DNA from 2 places in the Paenibacillus sp. FSL R5-0470 genome. Region 2 is predicted to be linked to the other one. Evidence: riboswitches for the same ligand, from Rfam matches in the RefSeq annotation. Region 2 holds a riboswitch; the other holds the start of a gene.
What was found. Region 2 has a riboswitch for cobalamin ahead of MKY99_RS03960 (S-layer homology domain-containing protein). Riboswitches for the same ligand answer to the same signal wherever they lie in the genome.
Positions count from the first base shown of each region.

Region 1: it holds a riboswitch for cobalamin, as region 2 does, so the genes downstream of both, MKY99_RS02420 (anaerobic ribonucleoside triphosphate reductase) here and MKY99_RS03960 (S-layer homology domain-containing protein) in region 2, are expected to answer to the same signal.

Region 1 covers NZ_CP150238.1:549,837-555,536, reverse strand. Annotated here, with positions in the region: gene MKY99_RS02450 (sporulation protein YjcZ) at 158-259, opposite strand; gene MKY99_RS02445 (hypothetical protein) at 290-445, opposite strand; gene MKY99_RS02440 (hypothetical protein) at 625-855, opposite strand; gene MKY99_RS02435 (N-acetylmuramoyl-L-alanine amidase) at 949-1,302, opposite strand; tRNA gene MKY99_RS02430 (tRNA-Thr) at 1,357-1,428, opposite strand; gene MKY99_RS02425 (MTH1187 family thiamine-binding protein) at 1,524-1,832, opposite strand; cobalamin riboswitch at 2,207-2,442, shown strand; gene MKY99_RS02420 (anaerobic ribonucleoside triphosphate reductase) at 2,659-4,644, shown strand; gene nrdG (anaerobic ribonucleoside-triphosphate reductase activating protein) at 4,641-5,156, shown strand; gene MKY99_RS02410 (ribonucleoside-diphosphate reductase subunit alpha) at 5,212-5,700, shown strand, end outside.
Region 2 covers NZ_CP150238.1:903,205-908,904, reverse strand. Annotated here, with positions in the region: gene MKY99_RS03960 (S-layer homology domain-containing protein) at 1-3,261, opposite strand, end outside; cobalamin riboswitch at 3,426-3,627, opposite strand; gene MKY99_RS03955 (hypothetical protein) at 3,718-4,296, opposite strand; gene MKY99_RS03950 (cellulase family glycosylhydrolase) at 4,516-5,700, shown strand, end outside.

The sequences.
Region 1 (5,700 bases), 350 kb from region 2:
GTACGGTACTTCCGCATAATTTCAACATAATCCATTTGGGATACTCGACTACCACTTAAGGTTGACAGGGTGCGTCTTTGATTATGTATGAAAAAAATCCACCAGCATGAGTACTGGCGGATTTAATAAGGTGCAGCTATATTGGGAGGTTTGAAACTTAAATAAACAAAGTCTTAGAGATGATTACCAACAAGATAAACAGAACCAGAATTGCGGCGGTAGAAGTAAAGCCACCATATCCTCCTGCGAATTCGCCCATTTTAACTCCTCCTTTGTAATTGAATACAATTTAAAATATACAAGCTTTTGTAATGATGACCAGTAGGATAAAGAGCACTAAGATTGCCCCTGTGGATGTAAAGGCTCCACCAACAAAACGTTCAGGTTCACGTTCACGTTCACGTTCACCAACGCCGCAACAACGTTCTCCACGTACTTCGCCCATTTGTCAATTCCTCCTTTTTAATTGGATACAAAACTAAGATATGCGGGATTTGTATCGGTGCTTGGGTAAAAAAGAAACGAAAATAGTAGGCCTGTTGCGGGATCCGACATTTCGTAAAAAACAAAAAAATACCCACCAGCCGAAGCCAGTGGGCGGTTTTTCCCGGTTTTATGATTTTTTTAAATAAGGGCTATAGCCAGCAGAGTGAACAAACTCAAGGTTAAGATGTCATTTGTAGCAAAAGGATTACCAAAAAAAGCTGAAGTGTGCACAGATCCGTTATGTTCCGTTCTTAAGTAAACATTATTTCTGTCCACATTTGTAATTACGCCTACGTGCTGTCTACCATCTTTAGTCAGAATCCGCACTCTTCTATTCATGTAGCGCAAGCAGCTGCAATAAGCATCCATCAGGAAACTCCCCCTCGCTCGTATTACTTTATTTTATGATAAGAGGTTACGCCGGTAACGGCCAGCAGCGCCCAAAACTTCCGGCTCGACAAATTAACTTTCCAGTTCACATTGTAAGGTTAACTGTCTTACTTGCTCTTTCTTGCCGTTTACGAGTACTACCACTTTATTGTCATTGTTGCCCTGATTCGCTGTTTCCTTCTTTTTCAGCCCTAGGTACTTTGCAATCCCGATCACATGGCTATCAATGATTGCTTGGATAACCACATCTTTTTTGAGTTTGGCAGCGTCGGTTGCCACATCCAAAAATAAATTCTCCGTGAGTACTGCAGGCATGTTGCTCTCACGCACCACGTGCAGGTTTTTTGCCTTTTGGCCCCGGTCGTTGGGGACTCCATTACAAGCGGAAAAGACACTCTTTCGGTAGAAGAATGGTAGAAGAAACAAAAAAGCGCGACTCCCCAAACTTCAAGAATCCGCGCCAAATATGGTTTTTTGGGATGCTGGTGAAGGGAATTGAACCCCCGGCCTACGCATTACGAGTGCGTTGCTCTACCCCTGAGCTACACCAGCTTAAGGCCGATTTTTCTGTCAAACAAAAAATATTATACAACTTTCAGCCAGAAACGCAAGCCTATTTCTCCCTATTTCCCTACTCTCCCGAACTGCTATTCCACCTGTAGTTTACGCTCCACAGACTCCAGCTTTCCACGGCTAGTGGAGGGTTTATCGCGGCGGTCGTCTATTTTAAGTGAGGTAGAGACACGCTCTGCACCTGCGGCAAAAGGAGACTCGTGCAGTGCTTCGACTGCAGCAAAAATACGCTGAAGAGGCCCTTCGATGATTGTACCCATGGATGTAAGCTCATAAGTAATCCCTTCTACCGTCTTCAGCACTCGCTGCATATCCGCAACATAGCTGCTAAGGCTCGTACTACCTGTTCCAATCGGAATAACGGTTACTTCAGCAATAGGCATGGGAATACCTCCTCGGAATTTTAAAGTATGTGTCTCCTTCTATTGTAACAACACCACCGCTCTCCCACAAATGATCTCAGCTTTATTATGCCCCTTCTTCTTTCCCCAAAATTCTCCGAAATATGACTTTCGCCACAAGTATTTTTTCTAACATGAATTCTAGGGTCATCTGCACTACATTTATGGACTCTTTGTGGCATCTTTTCGGACAATTTATGAATCATTTTTTATATGCCTGTGGATCAATTGTGGATTACTTATGGACAGCCTGTGGATCATTTGTGGAGTACTTTTGAAGAACCCGCTCCCCGCGCGGGTTTTCTAAAAAACTGTTTACAAACACAACATCTTGGGTTATTTTTATCTAACGACAACAAAATATAGTGGAGACAGGCGCTTTGATCCTTTATCGGAATTAGAGCTTAATAGGGAAGTACGGTGAAAATCCGCTGCGGTCCCGCCACTGTAACCGGATGCCCCTTACAAGCTTTTAGAAGCTTAAGATGGGCAGATCTCCTGGCAGAAGCCACTGAGGGGTAAGAGCCCCCTTGGGAAGGCGCTGAGAGGTCCTACGGAAGCCAGGAGACCTGCCTGTTTCGACGACACCAACTATGAGTGCCTGCGAGGAACAGGAACGGTGTCCGCATGCGGTCATCTTCTTAGAGGCCACTACAAATATCTGTGTGGATATTTACATAACGCATCGGGCATTTTCTGCCATCCTCGCTAGAGGATGCTTTTTTTATGAGATCACAATGAATATACGGCCGCTTATGCGGCCCCACTTCTTAATGATAGGACGATAGACTGAGAGGAGAGCTATACAATGACGTTGTTGGAGAGACAATTTAACGGTACAACAAATGCACGAGAAGTTCTTTTAGAAGAGCTCATTGATTTAGGACGCGATATTATCGACAGCCGGGATTTGGACCTGCTGCGCGAGAATGCCAATTTGAACGGAGAGAGTTTCTCCGGTAAAATGAGCAAGTTCGGCAGTGAATATTCAAAATGGTACGCCCGCAACTTTACGATGCCGCCGCAGCTAGTGCAAGCCATTGATGACAATGTCGTCTATGTGCATGATCTGGATCAATACGCAATCGGAACGACTAACTGCATTTTTATCCCGTTTGATAAGCTTCTCCGCGAAGGCTTCAACACCGGCAACGGCAGTGTTCGTCCTCCGAACTCCATAATGACAGCTATGTCACTGGTAGCAATTATTTTTCAATCCCAGCAAAATGCTCAATATGGCGGCGTATCCGCCAATAAGCTCGACTATGATCTGGCACCTTATGTAACCAAATCCTTCGCTAAGCTGTTCCGCAAGGGTCTGGATTATTTTGATGAGGGACAAGCTAATGATTCTTTGGGCGAGATTACAATGAGCCGGACCGATCTGGCGGAGTTATATCCAAAAGCATTTCGTTTTGCACTAAAGGAAACCGAAATCGAAACCCTGCAAGCGGCTGAAAGTATGGTACATAATCTCAACACCATGTCCAGCCGATCCGGTGGGCAAATTCCGTTTACCAGCATCAATTATGGTACTTGTACTTCACCAGAAGGTCAGCTTGTGATCAGCTCCCTGCTAACAGCAACGATGAACGGACTTGGCAGCGGAGAAACACCTGTGTTCCCGATTCAAATCTTCAAATGCAAGCAAGGAGTCAATCAACAGCAAGGCGATCCTAACTATGAATTGTTCTTAAAAGCGGCGGAATGTTCTGCACGCAGACTATATCCGAACTTCGCTAATCTGGACGCTCCGCTAAACTTGCAGTATTATGATCCAAGTGATCCTGATACGGAATTTGCTACAATGGGCTGCCGCACCCGAGTGCTCGGTGACCGTTTTGGGCGTAATCATTGCTCCGGGAAGGGCAACCTTTCCTTTAATACACTGAATCTGGTTCGGCTCGGTCTAGCACACGGCACAGTAACAGGCCGACGTACCGTCGCAGACGAAGCTGGCTTCTATGAGGATCTAAATCACTATATGGATATTGCGCTGGAAGGACTTCTTCATCGGTTCCACATCCAAAGCGCGCAAAAAGCTAAAGCATCCGATTTCATGATGCGAGAAGGCGTCTGGGAAGGCGGCGAAAATCTCGCTCCTGAAGACTCTGTAGGCGAACTGCTGAAGCATGGTAGTCTGTCGCTTGGCTTCATCGGTATGGCGGAATGCATGAAAGCCATGTACGGCAAACACCATGGCGAGGATATGGAAGTCCATGCCAAGGCTGTGGCTATCGTGCGTCACATGCGGGAGTATTGCGACCTTAAAAGTGAGGAACTTAATCTCAACATTACCTTGTTCGCAACACCAGCAGAGGGCCTGTCCGGCAAATTCACCAAGATTGATCGCAAGGTACTGGGTTCTATTCCGGGCGTAACTGACCGTGAGTATTATACGAACTCTTTCCACATCCCTGTATACTACGATCTAGGTGCTGCTCAGAAGATCAGCTTGGAAGCTCCTTTCCATGAATACTGCAATGCCGGGGCTATTTCTTATGTCGAATTAAATGGCAATGCCCGCAGCAATCCATCTGCTTTTATCAAAATCATTAAATATGCACTAGAACAACAGGTCAGCTACTTCAGCATTAACCATCCGATTGACCGCTGCTCCAGCTGCGGATACGAAGGCGTAATTGGGACAAACTGTCCTTCCTGCAACGCACATGAGAATGACGTGCACATCCGTCGTTTGCGCAGAGTTACAGGTTATTTAACTGGCGACTATCAGACCCGCTTCAATGCCGCCAAACAAGCCGAAGTACGGGATCGCGTTAAGCATCTATGAATATTTGCGGATACTATCCGGAGTCGATTAACGAGGGAGAGGGCATGCGGGCCGTCCTCTTCATCAGCGGCTGCCGTCATCGTTGCCCGGGATGCTTTAATCCCGAGACATGGAACTTTAAATATGGAGAAGTCTTCACCTTAGAACGTCAACATGAAATCATTGCAGAAATCGCCGCTAACCCTTTGCTGGATGGTCTAACACTGGCAGGCGGCGATCCTTTTTTCTCGGCAGAAGAGGTACTTGGGTTCATTCATGAGCTTCGCGCCGTGCTCCCTGGCTTCCCCATTTGGATTTACAGTGGTTATACGTATGAGGAACTAACCGCCCTTCCCGGTTCGCCGGAGTGGAATCTACTTACACAGTGTCAGGTATTAATAGATGGACGTTTTATAGAAGAATTGAAAGACACTACACTTCCTTACCGAGGAAGCTCTAACCAACGCATAATCGACATTCCGGCCAGTACGAACGGCTCGGAGGTCTTTCTGTGGCAGCCTACTGCGCTATAATATATCAATTTTTGATATTCAAAATTAATCCAAAATAAGAAGGGATGAAATAACCATGCCACAATTCGTAGTAAAACCAGATAATCGCCAACTGGCTTTTGATGAGAAGCGCCTTTCCGTATACGCCGACCGTATCTTAGAAGGTCTTGATCAACTAAATAAAGAAACATTGCTGCGGGGAGTAATTTCCAAACTGCGTCGTGACTCCGTAAGCGGAGAAGAAATTAGCAATGCCTTCACCATGAGTGCTCTAGAGCTTGTAACGAAAGAAGAGCCTACTTGGAAGTTTGCAGCTGCCCGTGCCCTTCTGACTACCCTTTATAAAAAAGCAGCCGTTCATCGCCGCTATAAAGCTTATCCAGAAGAGCCTTACGGTGAGCTGTACCCGCTAATTACGGATCTCGTAAAAAAAGGAATCTATCGTGAAGAGCTTCTAAGTCATTACACCAAAGAACAAATTATCGAACTAGGTGGGTGTATCGATTATACACGCGATCTTTTGTTTGACTATATCGGTCTGCTTACGCTATCCGACCGTTATTTG
Region 2 (5,700 bases):
CTTCCCAGCTTTTTCTTTAATGGTGGCTTCTACATTCGCATAGTACTTAGCGTAATAACTATCTGGAACCTTCACACCAGAACGTGCCAGCCCGAACACTGTCCAATCCCCGCCAACCGAGGATATGACCGGGTTTGTTACTGTTTTTTGCAAAAAGGCTGCTGTGTTCTGAATGTATGGACTAACTGCTTTGTCGCCACTCTTATAATCATGGGTTCTAGTAGCTACAACAGCTGCCATTTCTCTAGTTACAAGCTCTTTAGGCTTAAACTGATTATTGTCACCTAACATAAGTCCGGTGGCAACAATGGTTTCCACATCTGCTTTTGCCCACGCAGACACAGTATTGATATCTTTAATAGCTGTCCCAGGCTTCGTAGCCGGGATTGATAATGCTCTGACAATAATGGCTGCCATTTGTTCGCGAGTAATCTTATCATTTGGCTTAAATTCATTATTAAAGCCTGTAATTAACCCTGCTTTATGAGCAGCATTCACATATGGATAGAACCAATCTCCCAGAGCGACATCCTTGTAGGTGATGCCTTTGTCACTCTTGATATCCAGTTCCAATGCTGATACTAGGATCTTCGTAAATTCTGCTCTTGTAATGTGATCTTTCGGATTTACCTGACCATTGTTACCTTGGATGTACCCTTTTACTGTAGCTGTTTCAATCGCTGAGAACGCCCAGGATGAGATTTTATCGGCGTCTTTATACACTTGCTTGATATCGTTAGGAGTCGCTGTTGGCGATGGACTCGGATTTGGATCAACGTTGGCTTCTGGATTAGTTCCTCCACCCGCTCCTGGAACTCCACTTGGTTTAGGAGTGGCAGATGGGGTTGGAGTAGGGCTTGTAGTTGGTATCGGTGCATTTAGATCCGCACCCCACTGTGTTGTATAACGCCACTGAATACTATCTCCAGCACTCAGGGTATATTGAGATGCCCCAAAATCCGGATACTGTCCATTCACATTGTACATCCATCCACTACCGCTACCATGGTCAAATTCTCCATCACCCGCTATGGATTCGACATACACACTATTGTATATTTCTGTCCATTTATATTTATAGACGATACCTCGGCTGTCGAGCACTCTCTTTAATACAGACCATACTGTGTCACCCGGTTGGAGCTCTATCTGTGCCGATGGAACAACGTATCCCTTATTGATCGTAAGCTTATCCACGGATAGGGTTACATATTGCTTCGATGGAGTGGTTCCACCACCGCCAACGTTGCCATTGCCACTACCGTTACCTTCGCCAGTACCACTTCCACCATCACCAGGTGTTTGTACTGCGCTGGAGGTGTACGCAATGTAATCAGTGAAGTGATTGGTTTTTACGATTAAATCATTTCCATTATCGTATGCATACTCTGACTTGCCGCTTGCCAAACCTAAGGCGTCACTTGCAAATTTTTGAATCGCATGAGGTGTGCCGTCTTGAATATAGGCTACATCTTTTCCTTTAAGGTCCTTAAAGGTTAACGTAATAAAGTGACTGAATTCTACCTTTGCATTGCCACCCATGGAAAAAGCTTGGATAATGTTCTCCAGCTTCTTGTCCTGAGAAATAACCTGGTTCAGACTATCTTTTATTTCAGATTCTGTGCCTGTTAAAGGAGAGATCAATTCAATCGCAGAGGCATCCCCACTTGTAACTTTTGCACCCTTTGGAATAACTACAGATACGTCACCTTTGGTAGCCTCTATCTGAGGAAGATCGCTGTTACTAAGTAAACTGACACTAACCTTCGATTGTTGATCTTTAGGAATAACTACCGTTATTTCCTTGTTGCTGTCTCCAGAGCTGATCGGAATGATATAATCATGAGCATCATCTTTGATTACAACTTCCGGCTTATCACCCGAAGGTAACTCTATTTCTTTTTCTTTCGGATCATCTGGTTGAACAGGTCCCGGCTTTTCGTCAGACATATCATATAGACGATTCTTATGATTGATCAGACGATCATAAGCAACCAGTGCATATGTACCTTGATCTGTTGCCATACCATTTACTGCTCCTGTTGGTCTACTCTTAAAGCCACCATCAGGTCCAGAGTTGGCTAATAACGCATCAATTAGGGATTTACCCTCTTTAACAAACCTTGGGTCACTGTGTGGATCTATGCCAATTGCTGTTAAAGCAACAATAGCTTGTGCGATGCTTTCGCTACTTGAATATCCACCTTGACTGTTTTGGTTATCTTTCAACCATGCGACTGCCCGATCCACAGCAGCTTTTACATTCGGATTATCATAATAAGGCGCAAGAGCTTGTACGGCCATTCCAGTCATATCGACTTCGGCCCGAGAACCAAAAAAAGCCCATCCACCATTGGTTATTTCTTTACTTAAAATGAGCTGAATCAGTTTTTCTCTTGTGGTTTGCTCTTTATCCCCTTCAACTACAGGAATATCGTAATTTCGAGTATCTAAGGCAATCAGAGCAAATATAGGAGCATTAATCCCTTGATTCTTAACCAATTGATAATCAGCGAGCGCAGTTCTCAGATCATATCCCGCAACATTCGTGATATCTTTTCCGATAGATGCAAGACCTAGAATCCCTCTGGAATTCTCTGTACTGAAATATGGGTGGAGTTTACCATTATTTGTTGCCAATAAACTTTCAACCATCTTAGTTACATTATTGTAGTAGAGATCATAATAACCACTTGGTACTTTGTAGTTCGCACGTGCTAGAGAAAGAATCGACCATTCTCCGCTACCTGTTCCAAATGACGGATTCTTTACGGTGTTAACGATGTAGGCCAAACTTTTATCTAACTGTTCTTTGGCAGTGATTTTATAAGTAACCTGATAGGTTACATTATCTGCTTTGTTTCCTGCGCCATCCACAGCCGTTACTGCGATTACGTTACTACCCGGGTTAAGAGATGCTTTGTACTCACCATTAGTAGCTGATAGAACGACTTGGTTCAGCTTAACTACTGGAATAATGTCTTTGTAGACATTGTCTGTAACCACTACTTTGAAGCTTAAATCTTTACTGGATACTTCCTGTTTATCTTGTATACCTTCTATCAAAATCGTAGGCTTCTCTGTATCTGGCTCTTGTACTAACGCATTAATCTGCTCTACTAGAGCTTGATCAACCTCTGTTGTTACAACTGCACTATCGGCAATTGCTTCATTCGCATGAGCCGGGATTACGCTTGTAGAGAACGTCGTGATAAATACTGCTACAATAAGTAACCAAGCTGAAAACTTATTTTTCTTCATGTTTCCATAACCCTTCCCTTCTCTTCCTATGTTAAAAAACAGAATAAACTTTCATAGCACTACAAAAAAACCACTCAACATAACGTCAAGAGGTTTAAGATAGTGAACCGCAACAATAGCAGGCATATACTATATCAAACACCTCTCTATCGCTCGTAGAGTTTAACGGTGTATTAGAAACAGGCAGATATTCTGGCTCAAGTATCATCACCCTTGCTACCTTCCCAGTTTCCCAGTGGCACCTTGCAAGGACTCCTCTTTCACAGCGGCGGGACCGCGCGGGATTCACACCCGCTTTCCATTTAACCAATCTATGATTGTAATTCCGAAACATTCATAATTGGCACCTATTGCTAATATTAATTTTTCATGCTTCATCATATCTAATATAGTTGCTTTTGTCATGCAATATTTGTTTTTTGTATAACGAGTAGTTAGCAATAATCCTATTGAATATCAAATCATTCTAACCACAATATATTCTTTTTCTCTCAGCTCAAAACCATCCTCCAGTGACAAAGAGGCCAAATCAAAGATTCGATCATACTTCTTATTACGTGGGAGTCCTTCTTCCTCAGCCCAGCATGTATAGAGCTCGAACTCGGCACCAGATACCCCATAATCTGTCATAAGCCTAAATAACTCCCGACAACACTTGAGTGAGGCGTTATACGATCCCGGTAGAGTATCTTTTAGCTTAGGGGTTACAGAGAAGCCGCCCCAATTCGGTGAAATCCGGTACACATATGGACTCCGAAAATGCTTGCGGATCTCATCGTTCCAATACCCAAGTTCCTCTATAAAAATACCCGCTGCATCTTCTTCCGAGTCGTATACAAGACAATCCTCATCTCTTAAATGAGATAGATCTGCGATGTCATCCAAAGGAATTATGCCTTGCAGGCGCAGAGCCTCTCTTTGTTTCTTATACTCCGGGGAATTTTTCACTTCATTATATGTCTTTGCTGACGGTACACTGCCTCTTTCTCCTAACGGAAGCTCTGTAGCCGAGCCTATGTAATGAAATCTGCTCACTGGATTGCCCTCCATAACTTTGGAATCACTGCAAATCACTAATTCATATATGAATTTACCACAAATTAGTAAGGTACTCGTTGAAATTATTCTATGTTAGGGTATTTGGTAAGCGTTTACAACGAATTCATGGAGGTGTACGTGTTCATCTAAGCACCAAAGTACCAAGGAAGGTCAGGTTTAAGCATCCTCAAAAATGATCTTACAAAGGAGAATTCAATGACTACTCGAATCCAGAAATCATTCTTATCATTGACCCTTGTCACCGCTCTTCTGCTCTCTTTGTTCTCATCCATTGCCGCCGCTGCCACTAAGGACGAGCAACAAGCTAAGGCAGCACCAAAGAGTAAGATCCAATCCTATGTGGACGATATGCAGCCCGGATGGAACCTTGGCAATACTCTAGATGCTACAGGTGAGGATGAAACCTCCTGGGGCAATCCGCGTGTGACCCAAGAACTGATTAAGAAAATCGCCGCACAAGGCTACAAAAGTATCCGTATTCCTATCACTTGGGATTCACACATAGGTGAAGCACCGAACTACACCATTGATCAAGCTTACCTCGACCGTGTCGAAGAAGTTGTAGGCTGGGCGCTGGACGCCAAGTTATATGTAATGATTAACGTCCATCACGACTCCTGGTTATGGGTAAGTCATATGGAAGAGAAGCATGAGGAAACGCTGGAGCGTTATAATGCAGCATGGACTCAAATTGCGGACCGCTTTAAGGATAAATCCGATAAGCTGATGTTCGAAAGCATTAATGAACCTCGTTTCACAGATGGCGGAAGTACGGATGAAGCGAAGATGGAACAGATGCTTGCAGAGCTCAACAATTCCTTCCATCAGATCGTTCGAAACTCAGGTGGAAAAAATGATGTCCGTCCGCTAGTGCTACCTTCATTAGAGACTTCTCCTACCCAACCTAGAATGGATCAGCTCTACAAGACGATTACAGCTCTTAACGATCCGAACATAATTGCGACCGTTCACTACTATGGCTTCTGGCCGTTCAGTGTGAATATCGCTGGTTACACCACATTTGAAAAAGATACAAAAAACGATATCATCCAAACTTTTGATAACGTTTACAACACATTCGTAGCCAAAGGAATCCCTGTTATCGTTGGTGAGTTTGGACTGCTAGGATTCGATAAAGATACAGGTGTGATTGAACAAGGCGAGAAGCTGAAATTCTTCGAGTACCTTACCTATTATTTAAAAGAAAAGAAAATGACCTCCATGCTCTGGGATAATGGGCAGCATTTCAACCGCAAAACGTATAAGTGGTCCGATTCTGAGCTGCAGGGTGTATTAATGTCTGGTCTGAAGGAACGTTCCTCCAGCACTGAAAGCGATCTGGTCTATCTAAAAAAAGGGGCAGCGATCAAAGACACCAAA